DNA from 4 places in the Streptomyces flavofungini genome. Region 4 is predicted to be linked to each of the others. Evidence: riboswitches for the same ligand, from Rfam matches in the RefSeq annotation. Region 4 holds a riboswitch; each other region holds the start of a gene.

Region 1 (4,773 bases), 4.1 Mb from region 4:
TTCGCCACGATCGAGTCGCCGGTCGCGAAGAACGCGACCAGACGGCCGATCAGGTGCTGCTCCTCGGGCGTGAGCTTGGCCAGGTCGGCCACGTCCGAGTGGAGGTCGACCTCCTCGACGGTCCAGGTGTTCTTGATCGCGTCGCGGTAGCGCTCGTAGAAGTCCGGGTAGCGCATCGGGCGCAGGGTCAGCTCGAAGCCCGGGTCGAGCAGGTTCTTCTCACCAGACGTCGTGGTGGTGTGCAGGTCGGACTGGGACATTACTGGCAGGCCTCGCAGGACTCGGGGTTTTCCAGGGAGCAGGCGATCGCCTCGGGGTCGCTCACCTGCTGGGGGACGGGGGCAGCGGCGGCGGCCTGGCCGGACGCCGCGCGGGCGATGCGCGTCGCCGGGCGCGAGCGCAGGTAGTACGTGGTCTTCAGGCCGCGCTGCCAGGCGTAGGCGTACATCGAGGAGAGCTTGCCGATGGTGGGCGTCTCCAGGAACAGGTTCAGGGACTGCGCCTGGTCCAGGAACGGCGTGCGGTCGGCGGCCATGTCGATGAGGCCGCGCTGCGGGATCTCCCAGGCCGTGCGGTACAGGTCGCGGACGTCCTGGGGGACCCAGGTGAAGCCCTGCACCGAGCCGTTGGACTCGCGCAGCGCCTCGCGGGTCTGCGCGTCCCACACGCCGAGCCGCTTCAGCTCCTGCACCAGGTAGGAGTTGACCTGGAGGAACTCGCCGGACAGGGTCTCGCGCTTGAAGAGGTTGGAGACCTGCGGCTCGATGCACTCGTACACGCCCGCGATGGACGCGATGGTCGCGGTCGGCGCGATGGCGAGCAGCAGCGAGTTGCGCATGCCCGTCCTGCCGATGCGTTCCCGCAGCGCCGCCCAGCGCTCGGGCCAGGTCAGCTCGACGTCGTAGTGGTCGGGGTGCAGGACGCCGCGCGCGGTGCGGGTCTTCTCCCAGGCGGGCAGCGGGCCGTTCCGTTCGGCGAGGTCGGCCGACGCCTCGTACGACGCGAGCATGATGCGCTCGGCGATCCGGGTGGACAGGGCGCGCGCCTCGGGCGAGTCGAACGGCAGCTTCAGCTGGAAGAAGACGTCCTGCAGACCCATCGCGCCGAGGCCCACGGGCCGCCACTTGGCGTTGGAGCGCCCGGCCTGCTCGGTCGGGTAGAAGTTGATGTCCACGACGCGGTCGAGGAAGGTGACGGCCGTGCGCACGGTGGCGTCGAGCCGCTCCCAGTCGATGTCACCGCTCGCCGTGTCGACGAACGCGCCCAGGTTCACCGAACCCAGGTTGCACACGGCCGTCTCGCCGTCGTCCGTGACCTCCAGGATCTCCGTGCAGAGGTTGGAGGAGTGGACGGTGTGGCCGGGCTCGGCCGTCTGGTTGGCGGTGCGGTTGGCGGTGTCCTTGAAGGTCATCCAGCCGTTGCCGGTCTGCGCGAGGGTGCGCATCATGCGGCCGTACAGCTCACGGGCGGGGATGGTCTTCTGCGCGAGACCGGCCGCCTCCGCCTTCTTGTACGCGGCGTCGAACTCCTCGCCCCACAGGTCGACGAGCTCGGGCACGTCGGCCGGGGAGAACAGCGACCACGCCTGGTCGGCGGCGACGCGGCGCATGAACTCGTCGGGGATCCAGTGCGCCAGGTTCAGGTTGTGGGTGCGCCGGGCGTCCTCGCCGGTGTTGTCCCGCAGCTCCAGGAACTCCTCGATGTCGGAGTGCCAGGTCTCCAGGTAGACCGCGGCGGCGCCCTTGCGGCGGCCGCCCTGGTTCACGGCGGCGACGGAGGCGTCGAGGGTCTTCAGGAACGGCACGATGCCGTTGGAGTGCCCGTTGGTGCCGCGGATCAGGGAGCCGCGCGAGCGGATGCGGGAGTAGGAGAGCCCGATGCCGCCGGCGTGCTTGGAGAGCCGCGCGACCTGGTGGTAGCGGTCGTAGATGGAGTCCAGCTCGTCGAGCGGCGAGTCGAGGAGGTAGCAGGACGACATCTGCGGGTGCCGGGTGCCGGAGTTGAAGAGCGTCGGCGAGGACGGCAGGTAGTCCAGACGGCTCATCAGGCGGTAGAGCGCGGCGACCTCGTCGAGGGCCCGCTCGGAGGTGTCCTCGGCGAGACCGGCGGCCACGCGCAGCATGAAGTGCTGCGGGGTCTCGACGACCTTGCGGGTGATCGGGTGCCGGAGCAGATAGCGGCTGTGCAGGGTGCGCAGGCCGAAATAGCCGAAGCGGCGGTCGGCGCCGTCGGCGAGCGCGGCGTCCACGAGGCCGTCGAGGCGCTCCGCGTGCAGCGTGGCGAACTCGGCGGTGCGGTCCGCGATCAGGCCCTCACGGTGGCCGACGGCGACAGACTGGGAGAACGACGTGACGCCCTGCGAGGCGGCTTCCTCGCGGATACCGATGGTCAGGAGCCGGGCCGCGAGCTGCGAGTACGCGGGGTCCTCGGAGATGAGCCCGGCGGCCGCCTCGGTCGCGAGCTCCCGCAGCTCCACCTCGTCGGCCTTGGCCGAACGGCCGCGCAGCGCGGCGGCGGCGACCCGGCCGGGGTCGGCGTCGGGGAGGTCGGCGGTGAGGTCGGTCAGGACGCGCAGCAGGGCGGTCCCCGGTCCGTCGGTGGTCTGCGCGGCCTGCTGGGCCTCGGCCTGCTCGGCGGCCTGCGCTGACGCGGGTTCGGCGGGCGCGATGGTCACGTGGTGCTCTCCCTCGCTCGGCTCTGGGCCTTTGGAGAGCGGCACGGCGCGGCTGCGCCCGCGCAGGGGCGACTCCGCGTCCACCAACCCATTCCTCGAGGCCCGGACGTCTCGGCACCCGGACCGGACGGTCCAGGTGCGCTGTCGGCAGGTCGTCGGACTCACCGGCGCATGTTGCGGGCGCGAGCGCACAAATGCGTACCAGTACACCGTTGCGGGACAGTTCCGGACTTGCACCGGATTCCCCTGCGGCGACAGCGAGGACGAGCATACATCTTGTGCTGGCTTTCGGTGCCACCCCTAGATGTTGTGTCGGAGGGTAGTGACGCTGTCGCGGGACGGGGCGCCCTGAACCTCAACTCGGGGGCGGGGCGTGGCATTCCGGGGCGGCGTCCGGAGGCCGCCCAGGGCTCGCTCAGCGGTCGCTGCGGCCCCGCCCGGCCGTCGGCTGCGGGCGTCGTTCAGCCGCCCGCGCCCGGCGGGTCCTGGGGCGCGCCGTCGCCGTCGCGGGGGATGTCGCCGCGCTCCACCGGCGCGGCGGGGGAGGTCTTCTCCGGCAGTACGGCGTCCAGCTCGGCTGCGTCCGCGTGGTGGGCCTTCTCGGCGGCGGCGCGCAGGGTGTCGCGGTCCACGAGGCCGGGGTCGGCGGAGAGCTGGACGCGCAGGCCGTGCTCGGAGCGGACGTACGCGTGCCAGGAGCCGGACGCGTCGGTGCTGTCGGACGAGCCGGGGCCCGGCGTGCGGTACCAGCCCTTGCCGTCCTTCTCGCAGCGCTTCGCGGGCGGGTAGAGGCCTCGGCAGGACTTGTCGTCGACGGTGCCCCGCTCCACGTCGACCTTGATCTGCCCGCCGCCCTCCTTCGCCACGTACACCGCCTGGAACCCGTCGTCCCCCAGGACACCCACCGACTGCTTCGCCAGCGTGAACCCGTCGGCCTCGGTCACGTACACGTGCTCCGTGCGGGTCTGGGCGGCCTGGGCGCGGGCCTCCAGCTCGGCGCGGGACGGCGTCGAACCCGCGCCGGAGCCCGCGTCCTCGGAGCCGCAGCCGGTGAGGGCGAGGGGCGCGAGCAGCAGCAGGGCGGCGGGGAGCAGGAGGCGAGGACGCGGCATGGGCCCATTCTTTCGTACGCCGGTTCGGGCCCGGAGGCGGCACGGCGAAGGCCGCCGCGTCCCGTGCGGAACGCGGCGGCCTCCAGGGTGGGCGGGAGCCCGGGACGTCAGTGCCCGGCACCCACCTTCGGCAGTTCGACCGCCACGCCCTTGTCGCCGGCGTCCGCGGTGTAGTCCTCCGGGGACGTCTCGTCGACGCCGTCGGGGGCCTTGAGGGCCTTCAGGACGAAGGTGAGGACGACGGTCACGACGACGTTCAGGACGAAGGCCGTCAGGCCGATGTAGCCGATCTCACCGATGCCCGGGATCTCCTTGGACGACCCGCCGAAGTGCTTCTGCGTCGGCGAGGCGACGCCGTACGCGGCGACCGTGCCGTAGACCATGCCGACCGCCCACCCGGCGAGCAGCGCCCACCGGTGGAACCAGCGCGTGAACAGGCCGCCGACGAGCGCGGGCATGGTCTGCAGGATCCAGATGCCGCCGAGCAGCTGGAAGTTGATGGCGACGGTCTTGTCCATGGTGAGGACGAAGGCGAGCGCGCCCACCTTCACCAGGAGCGAGACCAGCTTGGAGACCTTCGTCTCCTGCTCGGGCGTCGCGTCGGGCTTCAGGAAGTCCTTGTAGATGTTGCGGGTGAAGAGGTTCGCGGCCGCGATGGACATGATGGCCGCCGGGACGAGCGCGCCGATGCCGATGGCCGCGAAGGCGACGCCCGTGAACCAGTCGGGGAACATGTCCTCGAACAGCTGGGGGATCGCCAACTGCCCGTTCTCGACCTTCACCCCGGCCGCGATCGCCATGAACCCGAGCAGCGCGAGCAGGCCGAGCATCAGCGAGTACAGCGGCAGGATGGTGGTGTTGCGGCGGATCACGTCGCGGCTGCGCGAGGAGAGCGTCGCCGTGATCGAGTGCGGGTACATGAAGAGGGCGAGCGCGGAGCCGAGGGCCAGGGTCGCGTACGTCCAGGTGCCCGCGTCGCCCGGCACC
Region 2 (4,773 bases), 6.8 Mb from region 4:
CGGCCCCCTCACCCGCACCGTCGACGACGCGGCCCTCGTCCTCGCCGCCCTGACCGGCCGCGACCCGCGCGACCCGGCCGGCCTCCCGGCGCCCCGCGAGTCGCATCCCCCGTACGGCGAGGCCGACTTGACCGGACTGCGGGTGGGCGTCCCGCGCACCTACTACTTCGACCGCGTCGCCCCCGACGTCGAGTCCGCCGTGCGCGACGCCGTCGACCGGCTGCGCGACCTCGGGGCCGAACTCGTCGACGTGGACATTCCGATGACCCGCTATGTCCAGGCGGTCCAGTGGGGCCTGATGGTCCCCGAGGCCACCGCTTACCACGAGGGGACGCTCCGTGCGACACCCGAGCTGTACGCCCCCGACGTGCGCGTCCTCCTTGAGGCGGGCGAACTCCTGCTCGCCGGCGACTATGTGCGCGCCCAGCGCGCCCGCACCCTGATGCGCCGGGCCTGGGCGCGGCTCCTCGCGGAGGTCGACGTCGTCGTCGCGCCCTCCGTGCCGCTGACCGCCGTGCCCGCCGGGCAGCAGTCCGTGCAGTGGGCCGACGGTTGCGTGGAGAGCGTGTCCGACAGCTACGTCCGGCTGTCGGCGCCCGCCAACATCACCGGCGTACCGGCGCTGTCCGTGCCCGTCGGGCGGGGCGAGGGCGGCCTGCCCGTCGGCATGCAGCTGATCGGCCGGCCGCTGGGGGAGGGGGCGGTGCTGCGGGTCGGGCGCGCGTACGAGGCCACGCGGGCGGACGCGGGGCGGCTCGCACCGGACGCGGGTGCTCTCGGGGCGGGGCCGGTGGCTGCGGCGACCCCTGGAGGGTCCGGGCCGATGCCGGGGGATCCCGCGCGCTCGCCAGCGTAGAAGCTAGAAATTAGCGTTAAGGTGGCGCCATGAGTCCCAAGCCCATGGCCCGCCCCGGCGGCCGCAGCGCCCGCGTGCAGGCGTCCGTGCACGCCGCCGTCCGCGAGCTGGAGGCCGAGCGGGGTCGCGCGGCGCTCACCGTCCCGCTGGTCGCCGCGCGGGCCGGGGTCACCCCGTCGACGATCTACCGCCGCTGGGGCGACCTCCAGGAGCTCCTGTCGGATGTGGCCGTCGAGCGGCTGCGGCCCGACACGGAGCCCGCGGACCACGGCACCCTGCGGGCCGACCTCACGGCCTGGGCCGAGCAGTTCCTCGACGAGATGGCGTCCACCGCGGGCCGCGCCTACATCCGCGACGCGCTCCTCGGCGACCCGGACGGCGGCAACGCCGGGCAGTGCTCCGCCTACGCCGCCGCCCAGGTCGACCTCGTCCTCGACCGTGCCCGCCGACGCGGCGAGGACGGGCTCCCGGCGCGGGAGGCGGTCATGGACCACGTGGTCGCGCCGGTCATGTACCGCATCCTGTTCCGGCCCGACGGCCTGTCGACGGCGTACGCGCGCGAGCTGGTGGAAGGGGCGCTGGACCGGAACGCCCGGGGCTGAGGCGACGGGGGAGCGGCTGCGGGCCCGATCCTTATTGCACATTGTCTGCAACTACTATTGATCCGCAGTAGGCGCCGATGCGCGCACGGGCGACAGGTGCGAACGAACGGCGGGCGCAAGCCGGACGGAAGGCGGGTCGAGGACACGTGCGAGACGGAGGCCGAGCGACGTCGGCATGGGTGCTGACCTCGGGCGAGACCGCGCAAGAGGCTTCGGGCGGGACCGCGCGAGAGGGCGCGAGGGCCGCCCGATGACCGACGCACTCATACTTCGCCTGCCGGGACCCGGTCTGCTCGCCCACCGCGACGGCATCCGGCAGGTCTACGCCGAGGCCTTCGCCGAGCCCCCGTGGCACTCCGACCCCGCGGAGGCCGACGTCTACCTGGACCGCCTCGCGGGCGACACCGAGCGCCCCGGCTTCGTCGGCGCGGTGGCCCTCGAGGGCGACCGCGTGCTGGGCTTCGCCACCGCCTGGACGTCCGAGACCCCGCTGCCGGTCACGCGTTCCTACCCCCACGTCCGCGCCGCCCTCGGCGCCGAGCGCACCGCCGCCTGGCTGTGCGGCGGCCTGGAGGTCGACGAACTCGCCGTCACGCCCGGCGCGCACGGCCGCGGCCTCGGCCGTACGCTCCTCGAAGAGGTCACGCGCGACGCGCCCGGCGGGCGCTGCTGGCTGCTGACATCCGTCAGGGCGGAGGCCGCCGTCCGCTTCTACGAGCGGCTCGGCTGGCGACAGGCCACGCACCCCGCACCGAACGGATACAGCACGGCTGTCTTCCTGGGCCCGCGCCACCCCGGGCGCGCGGAGATCCTGGCGCCGCCCGCGTAGCAGCAGAGTCCCCGCAGCCCGCCACCCCGTGGACCGCAGCCCCCACAGCCCCCATCCTCAGCCGCACACCTCACGCCACCACGCGCCACCGCACCGCACACCCCACGCCTCGCGGTCCGTGCAGCCCTTCGAGCCCCGCCCGGAGCACCCCTTGCGCACCGCCGACATCCGCACCCGCTCCAGGGCGTCGACAACCTCTACGAGATCGACGAGACCCGCCCCGTCCTGGACCGCGCCGCCGACCTCGCGGGCGTCCACTACGGCGCCGACCCCGTGGCCGGGGTCGTGCGCGCCGAACTGGGGGCCTGGGACTCCAGTAGGAGTTGGACAGGGGGTTCCCGCGGCGAGTGGGAACCCGTCCGCTGTGGACTTACTAGGAAGTCCAAGTATATGTTCGTGGACAAGCCCGCGGTGCAGGGAAGCCGGTGTGAATCCGGCGCGGTCCCGCCACTGTGACCGGGGAGTGCGTTCTCGCGTGCAACAACGCCACTGACGGAGAAGTCCGTTGGGAAGGCGGGAGAACGGGCGCCGATCCGGGAGTCAGGATACCGGCCGCGGGGTGTTCCGTGTTGTCCACGAGGATGGAGCAGACACGCATGGCCCCGGTGCGCACTCACGACCCCGGTGATCCGATGCGAGCGACAACCCCCGCTGTCTGACGGCCCCTCGGCCGTTCGCGTCCCCTTCTTCCGTCCGTCGATCCGGCATGCCCGCGCATGGCGCCGACGGCCGGTCGGGCGCGCCCGTCCCCGGATCCCACCTGACGAAAGAGCAGGCCCCATGGTCCGTGAACTGACCCACTTCATCGGCGGCAAGCACATCCCGGGAACATCGGGCGCGCTCGCCGACGTGTACGACCCGAACACCGGCGAGATACAGGCCCGCGTCCCGCTCGCGAACCGCGCCGAGACCGAGGCGGCCATCGCCGACGCGGCCGAGGCCCAGCGCGAGTGGGGCGAGTGGAACCCGCAGCGCCGCGCCCGCGTCCTGCTGCGGTTCCTGCGGATCGTGGAGGGCGAACGCGAGTCGCTGGCCCGGCTGTTGTCGGCCGAGCACGGCAAGACCGTGGCCGACGCGCACGGCGACCTCCAGCGCGGCCTGGAGGTGGTGGAGTTCGCGGCGGGCATCCCGCACCTGCTCAAGGGCGAGTTCACCGACAACGCGGGCACCGGCATCGACGTGCACTCGCTGCGCCGCCCCATCGGCGTCGTCGCCGGCATCACGCCGTTCAACTTCCCCGCGATGATCCCCCTCTGGAAGGCCGCGCCCGCCATCGCCTGCGGCAACGCCTTCATCCTCAAGCCCTCCGAGCGCGACCCGTCCGTGCCGCTGCGGCTCGCCGAGCTCTTCCTGGAGGCGGGCCTGCCGCCGGGCATCCTGAACGTCGTCAACGGCGGCAAGGAATCCGTCGACACCCTCCTGGAGGACCCGCGCGTCGAGGCGCTCGGCTTCGTCGGCTCCACGCCCATCGCCGCGCACATCTACGCCACCGCCGCCGCCCACGGCAAGCGCGCCCAGTGCTTCGGCGGCGCCAAGAACCACATGATCGTGATGCCGGACGCGGACCTCGACCAGGCCGTGGACGCGCTGATCGGCGCCGGTTACGGCTCGGCGGGCGAGCGCTGCATGGCGATCTCCGTGGCCGTTCCGGTCGGCGAGGCCACCGCCGACGCCCTGGTGGCCCGCCTCAAGGACCGCATCGGCGCGCTGCGGATCGGCCGCTCCGACGACCCCGAGGCCGACTTCGGCCCCCTCGTCAGCCGCGACGCCCTCGACCGCGTGCGCTCCTACGTCGACCTCGGCGTCGAGGAGGGCGCCGAACTCGTCGTCGACGGACGTGACTTCACCCTCCCCGGCCACGAGGGCGGCTTCTTCGCGGGTGCCTCGCTCTTCGACCGTGTCACCCCCGACATGCGGATCTACCAGGAGGAGATCTTCGGCCCGGTCCTGTCCGTCGTCCGCGCCGCCGACTACGAGGAAGCTCTGCGGCTGCCCACCGAGCACCCCTACGGCAACGGCGTCGCGCTCTTCACCCGCGACGGCGACACCGCCCGCGACTTCACCCGCCGCGTCGACACCGGCATGGTCGGCGTCAACGTGCCCATCCCGGTCCCCGTCGCGTACCACACCTTCGGCGGCTGGAAGCGCTCCGGCTTCGGCGACCTCAACCAGCACGGACCGGACTCCATCCGCTTCTACACCCGCACCAAGACCGTCACCTCGCGCTGGCCCTCCGGGGCCAAGGAAGGCGCGAGCTTCACCATCCCGACGATGGGATGACCGCCATGACCAGCGCACTGCTCACCGAGGACCAGCTCGCCATCGTCGAGACCACCCTCGACTTCGCCCAGGAGCACCTCGCCCCGCACGCCCTGGCCTGGGACCAGGAGAAGCACTTCCCCGTGGAGGTGCTGCGCAAGGCCGCCGACCTCGGCCTCGGCGGGATGTACGTCGCCGAGGACGCGGGCGGCTCCGGGCTCACCCGC
Region 3 (4,773 bases), 1.7 Mb from region 4:
CGGCGAGATGGCGAGGGTCCTGGCCAGGTCGGCCTGGCTCATCCGGCGCTCCTCGCGCAGCCGCCGCAGCCGCGCTCCCGCGTACGTCTTGCTCACTCGTGGCTCCCGTCCGACTCACACATCCCTGACTCCCGTCCCCACGGGCATCCGTGACTCCCGCCCCCTCGGGCATCCACGACCACCGAACCGGTCCCCCACGGCCGTCCCTTCGGCCGTTCGTGGGCCCCCTGCCGTCGGGCATGCCCGCGATCGTAGTCACGCAGCCCCGCCCGCTGGCCTTAACAGAGTTGGCAAAACCACCGCGGAAGATTCGCAGAAGTTGGCATCTCTCCTCGCTTGCTGGCACTGAGTGCCGATGTCACAGTCGAACCGCGGCCCGCCGGACTCCGTCGGGCGGAGCGGAACCGGGGCGCGAACTCATGCCCTGACGTCGGAGATCCCGGCCCTTCCGCCCGACTCGGCAGCATTGCTCACCTGTCCACACACGGACCCGGTGGGCCGCACCCCAGATTATCCAGGCACTCAGTGCCAGATGTTCGCACAGTTCACGAATCTCCGGGAGACGGTCATGGCACAGGCAGGGACGACGACGGCGACGGCCGAGGAACTGGCGCGGCGGTGGGCGACCGACCCGCGGTGGCAGGGGATCGAGCGCACCTACAGCGCCGCGGACGTCGTGCGGCTCTCCGGCAGCGTCCGTGAGGAGCACACCCTGGCCCGGCGCGGCGCCGAACGGCTGTGGCGCCAACTGCACGAACTCGACTACGTCCACGCCCTCGGCGCGCTGACCGGCGGCCAGGCCGTGCAGCAGGTCAAGGCGGGGCTGCAGGCGATCTACCTGTCCGGCTGGCAGGTGGCCGCCGACGCCAACCAGGCCGGGCACACCTACCCCGACCAGTCGCTCTACCCGGCCAACTCCGTGCCGCAGGTGGTCCGCCGGATCAACAACGCGCTGCTGCGCGCCGACCAGATCGCCACCAGCGAGGGCGACTCCGCCGTGGACTGGCTGGCCCCGATCGTGGCCGATGCCGAGGCCGGGTTCGGCGGCCCGTTGAACGCCTTCGAGCTGACCAAGGCGATGATCGCGGCGGGCGCGGCCGGCATCCACTACGAGGACCAGCTCGCCTCGGAGAAGAAGTGCGGGCACCTCGGCGGCAAGGTCCTCGTCCCCACCGCGCAGCACGTGCGCACCCTCAACGCGGCCCGCCTCGCGGCCGACATCGCCGATGTGCCGACCCTGATCGTCGCCCGCACCGACGCGCTCGCCGCCAACCTCCTCACCAGCGACGTCGACGAGCGCGACGCCGAGTTCGTCACCGGTGAGCGCACGGCCGAGGGCTTCTACCGCGTCCAGAACGGCATGGCCCCCGTGATCGCCCGCGGCCTCGCCTACGCCCCGTACGCCGACCTCATCTGGGTCGAGACCGGCACCCCCGACCTCGCCCAGGCCCGCGAGTTCGCCGAGGCCATCCACGCCGAGCACCCCGACCAGATGCTGGCCTACAACTGCTCGCCGTCCTTCAACTGGAAGGCCGCGCTCGACGACGACCAGATCGCCAAGTTCCAGCGCGAACTGGGCGCCATGGGCTACAAGTTCCAGTTCATCACCCTGGCCGGATTCCACTCCCTCAACCACGGCATGTTCGACCTCGCCCGCGGCTACGCCGAGCACGGCATGACCGCGTACGTGGACCTGCAGGAGAAGGAGTTCGCCGCGCAGGAGCACGGCTTCACCGCCGTCAAGCACCAGCGCGAGGTCGGCACCGGCTACTTCGACCTCGTGTCCACGGCCGTCAACCCGGCGTCCTCCACCACCGCGCTGTCCGGCTCCACCGAGGAAGAGCAGTTCCACTAGGGCGCGCGGCCGGGCCGAGAGCCCGGCCGCAGGTGCGAGGGGGGCGGGGAACAACCGGTCGGTTGTCCCCCGCCCCCCTCGCGCGCACAGCCAAACGGCTCCCACCCGTGTCTCATCTCACGTTCCGGAATGTGAACACCGCTGCCCAGAAGGGCGTACACCCTCTAACCTGGCGCGTGCAGCTGGTTCGCCCTGCCCGCCAGGCAGGCGCGTCGTAAGAGGGAACCCGGTGGGAATCCGGGACTGCCCCGCAGCGGTGAGCGGGAACGACCGCCGTCATACGCACTGGATCCGACGTACGGCTCCGGGAAGCGACGGCCACTAGGTGTCTCGTACGACGAGACGTGCCCGCGAGTCCGAAGACCTGCCCGCTGTCCGCACGCGAACCATTCGGGTGCGGATATCTCGGTGACCTCGAGGGCGGGTCGGCGTACATACCGGACAGAGCGACCAGCGACCGTGCCTTTGCCGCGCGTGGTCGTGGCCGTCCGGTTCGTCGTTGCCTTCGCGCTCTCGTCCCGTCGCCGGGATCTCAGGGATTCATCTCGCGAAGGAGATCTCCGTGACCACCAAGTCCGCAGCCGCGGCAGCACGGGCCACCGTGTACGGCTACCCCCGCCAGGGCCAGAACCGCGAACTGAAGAAGGCCATCGAGGGCTACTGGAAGGGCCGCGTCACCGCCGACGCCCTCCGGCAGACCGCGCAAGAACTGCGCCGCTCCACCTGGCAGCGCCTGGCGGCGGCCGGTGTCCACGAGGTGCCGACCGGCGACTTCTCGTACTACGACCACGTCCTGGACACCAGTGTCATGGTCGGCGCCGTCCCCCCGCGGCACCGCTCCGCCGTCGACACCGACGCCCTCGACGGCTACTTCGCGATGGCCCGCGGCACCCAGGACGTGGCGCCGCTGGAAATGACCAAGTGGTTCGACACCAACTACCACTACCTCGTGCCCGAGTTGGGTCCGGACACGGTGTTCACGGCCGACTCCACCAAGCAGGTCGCCGAGCTGAAGGAGGCCCTTGCCCTCGGGCTCGCCGCCCGGCCCGTCCTCGTCGGCCCGGTCACCTACCTGCTGCTCGCCAAGCCCGCCCCGGGCGTCGCCGCGGACTTCGAGCCGCTGACGCTCCTGGACCGGCTGCTTCCCGTGTACGCCGAGGTCCTCGCCGACCTGCGCGCGGCCGGCGCCGCGTGGGTGCAGCTCGACGAGCCCGCCCTGGTCCAGGACCGCACCCCGGCCGACCTCAACGCCGCCGCGCGCGCCTACCGCGACCTCGGGGCCCTCCCCGACCGGCCGAAGCTCCTCGTCGCCTCCTACTTCGACCGGCTCGGCGACGCCCTGCCGGTCCTGGCCAAGGCCCCGGTCGACGGCCTCGCCCTGGACTTCACCGACGCGGCCGCCGCCAACCTCGACGCGCTCGCCGCGGTGGGCGGACTGCCCGGCAAGCGTCTCGTCGCCGGTGTCGTCAACGGCCGCAACATCTGGATCAACGACCTGGAGAAGTCCCTCGCCACGCTCGGCACCCTGCTGGGCCTCGCCGACCGGGTCGACGTCGCCGCCTCCTGCTCGCTGCTGCACGTGCCGATCGACGCCGCGGCCGAGCGGGACATCGACCCACAGATCCTGCGCTGGCTCGCGTTCGCCCAGCAGAAGACGACGGAGATCGTCACCCTGGCCAAGGGCATCGCCCAGGGCACCGACACCATCGCCGCCGAACTCGCTGCCAACCGCGCCGACCTGGCCTCCCGCGCCGGTTCCGCGATCACCCACGACCCGGGCGTCCGAGCCAGGGCCGCGGCCGTCACCGACACCGACGGCCGCCGCTCCGCGCCGTACGCGACCCGGGCGACCGCCCAGCGCGCCCACCTCGGCCTTCCCCTGCTTCCCACGACCACCATCGGGTCGTTCCCGCAGACAGCCGAGCTGCGCACCGCCCGCGCCGACCTGCGCGCCGGGCGCATCGACACCGCCGGGTACGAGCAGCGCATCGAGAACGAGATCCGCGAGGTCATCTCCTTCCAGGAGAAGACCGGCATCGACGTCCTGGTGCACGGCGAGCCCGAACGCAACGACATGGTGCAGTACTTCGCCGAGCAGCTCACCGGCTACCTCGCCACCCAGCACGGCTGGGTCCAGTCCTACGGCACCCGCTATGTGCGCCCGCCGGTCCTGGCCGGCGACATCTCCCGGCCCGAGCCGATGACGGTGCGCTGGACCTCGTACGCCAACTCCCTGACCGAGCGCCCGGTCAAGGGCATGCTCACGGGCCCCGTCACGATGCTCGCCTGGTCCTTCGTCCGCGACGACCAGCCGCTTCGCGACACCGCCCGCCAGGTGGCCCTCGCCCTGCGCGACGAGGTCAACGACCTGGAGGCCGCCGGGACTTCGGTGATCCAGGTCGACGAGCCCGCGCTGCGCGAGACCCTGCCGCTGCGCGCCGCCGACCGACCGGCCTATCTGGCGTGGGCGACGGAGTCCTTCCGGCTCACCACCAGCGGCGTACGGCCGGACACCCAGATCCACACGCACATGTGCTACGCGGAGTTCGGCGACATCGTCCAGGCCATCGACGACCTCGACGCCGACGTCATCAGCCTGGAGGCCGCCCGCTCCCACATGCAGGTCGCCCGCGAACTCGCCGAGCACGGCTACCCGCGGGAGGCGGGCCCCGGCGTCTACGACATCCACTCCCCGCGCGTGCCGAGCACGGACGAGGCCGCGGCCCTGCTGCGCAAGGGACTTGAGGCCATCCCCGCCGAACGCCTCTGGGTCAACCCCGACTGCGGCCTGAAGACCCGCGGCTGGCCCGAGACCCGCGCCTCCCTGGAGAACCTGGTCGCGGCGGCCCGCACGGTCCGGGGCGAACTGCCCAAGTCCTGAGCCGAACACCTGGAGGGCCGGGGCGCGAGGAGCGCCC
Region 4 (4,773 bases):
TAGAAGAGCACGCCGACGGTCGGGCGCCCCTCCACGTGCGCGCGCTCCCCGTGCACCCCGTACTCGGGCATCTTCACCGGCTCGGCGAAGCCGTGGCCGGTCAGGAGCACGGTGTCGGACAGGAACCGCTCCAGCTCCACGAAGTTGGCGGGCCCGCCCTCGACGAGATAGCGCAGCGCCTCGGCGACGACGCCGGCGGGCACCGACGACTCGGCCATCAGCTCGGCGTCGGGCACGGACTCGCCGCCGAGCAGCACGGTCGGGATCCCGGCCGCCTTCAGCGCGGCGAGCCCGTCCTCCCAGGCGCGCTTGCCACCGAGGAGGCGTACGACGGCGATGTCCGCGCCGTCGAGGAGCGCGGGCAGTTCCTCGCGCACGTCGACGCGGGTCGGGTTGGCGATGCGGTAGGGCGCGTCGGAGGCGCGGGCGGCGAGCAGGTCCGTGTCGGCGGTGGACAGGAGAAGGACGGTCATGAGGGTGCCCCCGGTGCGATGAAGGGGAGACCGGACGGAGCGCCGGTCTCGATCAGGCGCAGCAGCGCGTCGGTGTCCGCGTGTTCTTCGATGAGGTCGCCGAGGAGGTCGAGCTGTTCCTCGCGCAGGGCGGCGAAGCCGGTGTCGGGCGCGGGCACGAAGCGGCGGCCCGCGGCGCGCGCGACCTCGGTGAGGAAGCGGCGCCGGAACGCGTCGCTCTCCAGCGACCCGTGCCAGTGGGTGCCCCACACGGCCCCCACCCGGCACCCGTCCAGGAAGGGGTCCCCGCCCAGGACTTCGGCGACGCCGTGATGGATCTCGTACCCCTCGACGTGCTCGCCGAGGGCCTCGCCGACGGGCCGGGCCAGGGTCTTCTCGCGCCGGAAGGTGACGCGCACGGGCAGCAGCCCGAGCCCGTCCACGGTCCCGGCCCGCGACTCGACGTCGTCCTGGATCCGCTCGCCGAGCACCTGGAAGCCGCCGCAGATCCCGAGGACGGGCCGCCCCTCGGCGGCCCGCCGCGCGAGCGCGTCCGCGAGCCCGCGCTCGCGCAGCCACTGAAGGGCGCGCACGGTCCCGCGCGTGCCCGGTACGACGACGAGGTCCGCGTCGACGAGCTCCTCGGCCCGGTCCACGAACCGCACCACGACGCCGGGTTCGGCGGCGAGCGCGTCCACGTCGGTGAAGTTGGACATCAGCGGCACCGCGCACACGGCGACGCGCAGCACGTCCTCGCCGACGGGCGCCGCCACGACGGACTCCCGGACGGCCCCGCGCAGCGAGACCCTCAGCCCGTCCTCCTCGTCGATGCCGAGCCCGTGCCGGAACGGCAGTACGCCGAGGGTCGGCCGCCCGGTGAGGTCGCGCAGCATGTCGAGCCCGGGTTCGAGCAGCGACACGTCTCCGCGGAACTTGTTGACGAGGAAGCCCGCGACGAGCTCCTGGTCGGCCGGGCTCAGCAGCGCCACGGTCCCGAAGAACGAGGCGAACACACCCCCGCGGTCGATGTCCCCGACCACCACGACCGGGAAGCGGGCGGCCCGCGCGATCCCCATGTTCACGATGTCGGTGCGCCGGAGGTTGATCTCGGCGGGACTCCCCGCCCCTTCGCAGATCACGGCGTCATACGTGCCCCGAAGCTGCGCCAGGCATCCCACGACGGTGTCGAGCAGTGCCTCCTGCCGGCCCCCGTGATAGCCCCGGGCACTCATCTCGCCCACCGGCTTCCCCATGAGCACGACCTGACTCGACCGGTCGCTCCCCGGCTTCAGCAGCACGGGGTTCATCAGCGCGCTGGGCTCCACCCGCGCGGCCTGCGCCTGCATGGCCTGCGCCCGCCCGATCTCGGCCCCTTCCCGGGTGACGAACGAGTTCAGGGACATGTTCTGCGCCTTGAAAGGCGCGACGGAGACGCCCTTGCGGGCGAGCCACCGGCAGATCCCGGCGGTGACGACACTCTTCCCGGCATCGGAGGTGGTCCCGGCGACAAGCAGCCCACCGCTCATGTCCCACCGCCGATCCGCTGCGACTTCCCCTGCGCTGCCGGGCACCGCTTGGTCGCACGCGCACCCCGGGCAAGGTCGACGGCGACCGCCACACCCAGGGCGAGCCACCCGACCCGCCGGGACAACTTCACAGCCCGCTCGATGTCCCCCACGGCGACGGAGCGCCCCCCGCCGTTGAGAACAGGTCGGTGCTCCACGCGCCCCGCGTAGGCCAGCGTGCCCCCGAGCCGCACCCCCAACGCCCCCGCGAACGAGGCCTCGACGACCCCGGCGTTGGGGCTCGGATGCTTCGAGGCATCGGCATGCCACGCCCGCACCGCCCCCCGAGGAGACCCCCCGGCGACCACGGCGAGCGCAGCGGTGAGCCGAGCCCCCGGCCACCCGGCGACATCGTCGAGCCGGGCGGAGGCCCACCCGTACCGGAGATACCGCGAAGACCGGTGCCCGACCATCGCGTCGAGCGTGTTCACGGCCCGGAACCCCACAAGCCCCGGCACGCCCCCGACGGCCCCCCACACCAACGCCCCCACGACGGCGTCGGAGGTGTTCTCGGCGACGGACTCCACGACGGCACGGGCGATCCCGTCGGCGTCCAGCGCCTCGGGGTCACGCCCGCACAGATGAGGCAGCCGCTCCCGGGCGACCTCCACGTCCCCCGCGGCGAGGGCGCCCCCGATGGCGCGGGCCTCCCGCCCCAGCGAGGTCCCGCCGACGACGGCCCAGGTCGCGGCGGCGGTCAGCCCGACGGAAGCGGCACGCGACCGGCGTGCGGCGAAGGAGGCGAGCGCACCGGCGCCGACGGCACCCCCGGCGCACACCAGGGTGTGCAGCGCGCCCCACCCGCGGTGGTCGCGCCACAGGACCCGCTCGACGGCCCCCGCCGCACGCCCGAACGCGGCGACCGGATGGCCCCGGCGAGGATCGCCGAGCAGCAGGTCACCGAGGAGTCCGGCGGCGGCGCCGTACGCGTAGTCGCGATCGGCACACATGGGAGTCAGCCCGCCGATACGCGGTGCGGGGCTCTCGGCCGCGACGGGGCCCCGGGCGGGGCAGGGGACGGCAACGGGCGGCCGCGCATGGCGATATGTCCTCACTCAGGGTTTCCGCGCCCTGGTTCGACGAGACCGGCGGCGAGAGTTCCTGGCTCCCGGGGATCGTCGGATCACCCGGTGACAGTGGCGGGACCGCGCCGGATTCGCACCGGCTTCCTCTCCTGCCGCCGTAAATGGCTCCGGCAGTCCACCATGGCCCGCGACGCCCGTCAACTCGCTGTTGACCTGCGACGGGAGTGTGTGCGGAGGCCCACATGGACCTGCGGCCAGGGCCGGTTTACGGCTAGGCGGACGCAACCACTCTCCGTAAGCTTGAACATGACAGCAGGAGAGCGACGCGGAACGCGAACCCGGCAGGGCGCGGTCGACTGCCGCCGGGCCCCGGCACCGTCCGACTCTCGTGACGGCAGCAGGCAAGGGGGCGGTGTGGCCGACGAGTACTTACCGGCAGTGCAGTGGTTCAAGAGCAGTTACACCGTGACGGGCGGCGAATGCGTGGAAGTGGCGCACCCGGCCGGTGCGGTGTGGGTCCGTGACTCGAATCACCGCGACGAAGGGCACATGAACGTGACGCCGACGGCGTGGCGCGCGTTTGTCAGGGGGGTGGCCTCGGGGAGAGTCGGGGGGAAGTGAGCTGTCCCAGCGTGCGCACGAAAGGCTGGAGACCATGGGGGTTGAGAGCAGGCAACTGCCGCTGAGCCGGCATGCCGCAGGGCCCGCCCGGCGCTTCGTCTTCGTGCTGTACTGCGCGCTCAGTGGCGCTGTCGCGGTGGCCGCGGGCGCTCTCGCCTCCCTCCTCGTGGAAGGGCTCCACGTCCGGCTCGCGGTCTGGCTGGCGACGGCCGCGGTCGTGGCGGCGGGGGCGGGGGCCGTGTGGGAGTTCACGCCGCTCATCCCGCGCCGGCGCGTGGAGCGGGACCGTCCGCGGACGCTCCGTCAGCCGGAGGGCCGGCGCCGGTCGTAGCAGCCGACTCCTGCCGGCGACCGCGGCGCAGGGTCCGAACGAGCCATCCCACCGCGGCTGTCAGCAGTCCGCAGCCGCCCGCCAGCGCGACGACGAAGTGCCAGGGGTCGATGTCGTGGCGTACGACGACGCCCTGGGCGAGGATCCCGGCCGGCACCAGCGCCACGACGACCACAGCGAGGCACACCGACACGCAACCGGCCTTCGCCAGGAAACTCAGTGTCTGCTGCTCCTGTGTGTGCAGGCTCCGCTGGTGCTCGCTGTGGAGGAGACGGTCCAGTTCGCGGGCGAACGCCGGATCCTTCATCCCCTCTCTGAAGAGGTCGTGGAGCTGGGAGGAGGGGGCGGTGGGTTCGGCGGGGACGGGCTCGCCGCCGTCCAGGGGATCGGCGGCCGGGCCCCCGTCGGGGCCCGTGGCGCCGACGGGGGGAGCGGGGTCGGCGGGGTTCCTGGTGTCTGAGGCCGTCAGGCAGCGCGACAGCCACCGTAATAACGTGACGACCAGCATCGTGCCAGCCCTCCCCTCGTCCCGGAGCGGACGGCTCCGGAATCAGCCTGCGAAGCCTTCCTTGACCTGGTTGATCAGGTCGATCGCGCGGTCGTCGCTGTAGGCGATCTGCCGCAGTTGCTCGAAGCAGTCCTGGAAGTTGGCGACCATCTCGTAGTCGTCCCGGGTGGCGACGACGGACTGGGCGCTCTCCAGGTAGATCAGGTCGTCGTCGTCCTTGAAGCCGAGGAGCACGAACGCGTTCTGCGTGCTCAGCAGCGCCCCCGCCGTG

Evidence for each region. A riboswitch is a leader RNA that binds a small molecule or an ion and turns the genes downstream of it on or off. The one in region 4 is predicted to bind cobalamin.
Region 1: it holds a riboswitch for cobalamin, as region 4 does, so the genes downstream of both, QUY26_RS12475 (ribonucleoside-diphosphate reductase subunit alpha) here and QUY26_RS31130 (cobalamin biosynthesis protein) in region 4, are expected to answer to the same signal.
Region 2: it holds a riboswitch for cobalamin, as region 4 does, so the genes downstream of both, QUY26_RS01955 (CoA-acylating methylmalonate-semialdehyde dehydrogenase) here and QUY26_RS31130 (cobalamin biosynthesis protein) in region 4, are expected to answer to the same signal.
Region 3: it holds a riboswitch for cobalamin, as region 4 does, so the genes downstream of both, metE (5-methyltetrahydropteroyltriglutamate--homocysteine S-methyltransferase) here and QUY26_RS31130 (cobalamin biosynthesis protein) in region 4, are expected to answer to the same signal.

The regions. Positions count from the first base shown of each region.
Region 1 covers NZ_CP128846.1:3,142,736-3,147,508, reverse strand. Annotated here, with positions in the region: gene QUY26_RS12480 (ribonucleotide-diphosphate reductase subunit beta) at 1-260, opposite strand, end outside; gene QUY26_RS12475 (ribonucleoside-diphosphate reductase subunit alpha) at 260-2,674, opposite strand; cobalamin riboswitch at 2,804-2,945, opposite strand; gene QUY26_RS12470 (hypothetical protein) at 3,136-3,786, opposite strand; gene mctP (monocarboxylate uptake permease MctP) at 3,894-4,773, opposite strand, start outside.
Region 2 covers NZ_CP128846.1:443,168-447,940, reverse strand. Annotated here, with positions in the region: gene QUY26_RS01975 (amidase) at 1-856, shown strand, start outside; gene QUY26_RS01970 (TetR/AcrR family transcriptional regulator) at 886-1,458, shown strand; gene QUY26_RS01965 (GNAT family N-acetyltransferase) at 1,709-2,287, shown strand; gene QUY26_RS01960 (hypothetical protein) at 2,345-2,545, opposite strand; cobalamin riboswitch at 2,680-2,858, shown strand; gene QUY26_RS01955 (CoA-acylating methylmalonate-semialdehyde dehydrogenase) at 3,068-4,567, shown strand; gene QUY26_RS01950 (acyl-CoA dehydrogenase family protein) at 4,573-4,773, shown strand, end outside.
Region 3 covers NZ_CP128846.1:9,004,648-9,009,420, reverse strand. Annotated here, with positions in the region: gene QUY26_RS39040 (short-chain fatty acyl-CoA regulator family protein) at 1-96, opposite strand, end outside; gene aceA (isocitrate lyase) at 569-1,855, shown strand; cobalamin riboswitch at 2,022-2,241, shown strand; gene metE (5-methyltetrahydropteroyltriglutamate--homocysteine S-methyltransferase) at 2,418-4,736, shown strand.
Region 4 covers NZ_CP128846.1:7,268,525-7,273,297, forward strand. Annotated here, with positions in the region: gene cobN (cobaltochelatase subunit CobN) at 1-473, opposite strand, end outside; gene QUY26_RS31125 (cobyric acid synthase) at 470-1,978, opposite strand; gene QUY26_RS31130 (cobalamin biosynthesis protein) at 1,975-2,967, opposite strand; cobalamin riboswitch at 3,091-3,240, opposite strand; gene QUY26_RS31135 (DUF397 domain-containing protein) at 3,457-3,663, shown strand; gene QUY26_RS31140 (hypothetical protein) at 3,921-4,502, opposite strand; gene QUY26_RS31145 (helix-turn-helix domain-containing protein) at 4,545-4,773, opposite strand, start outside.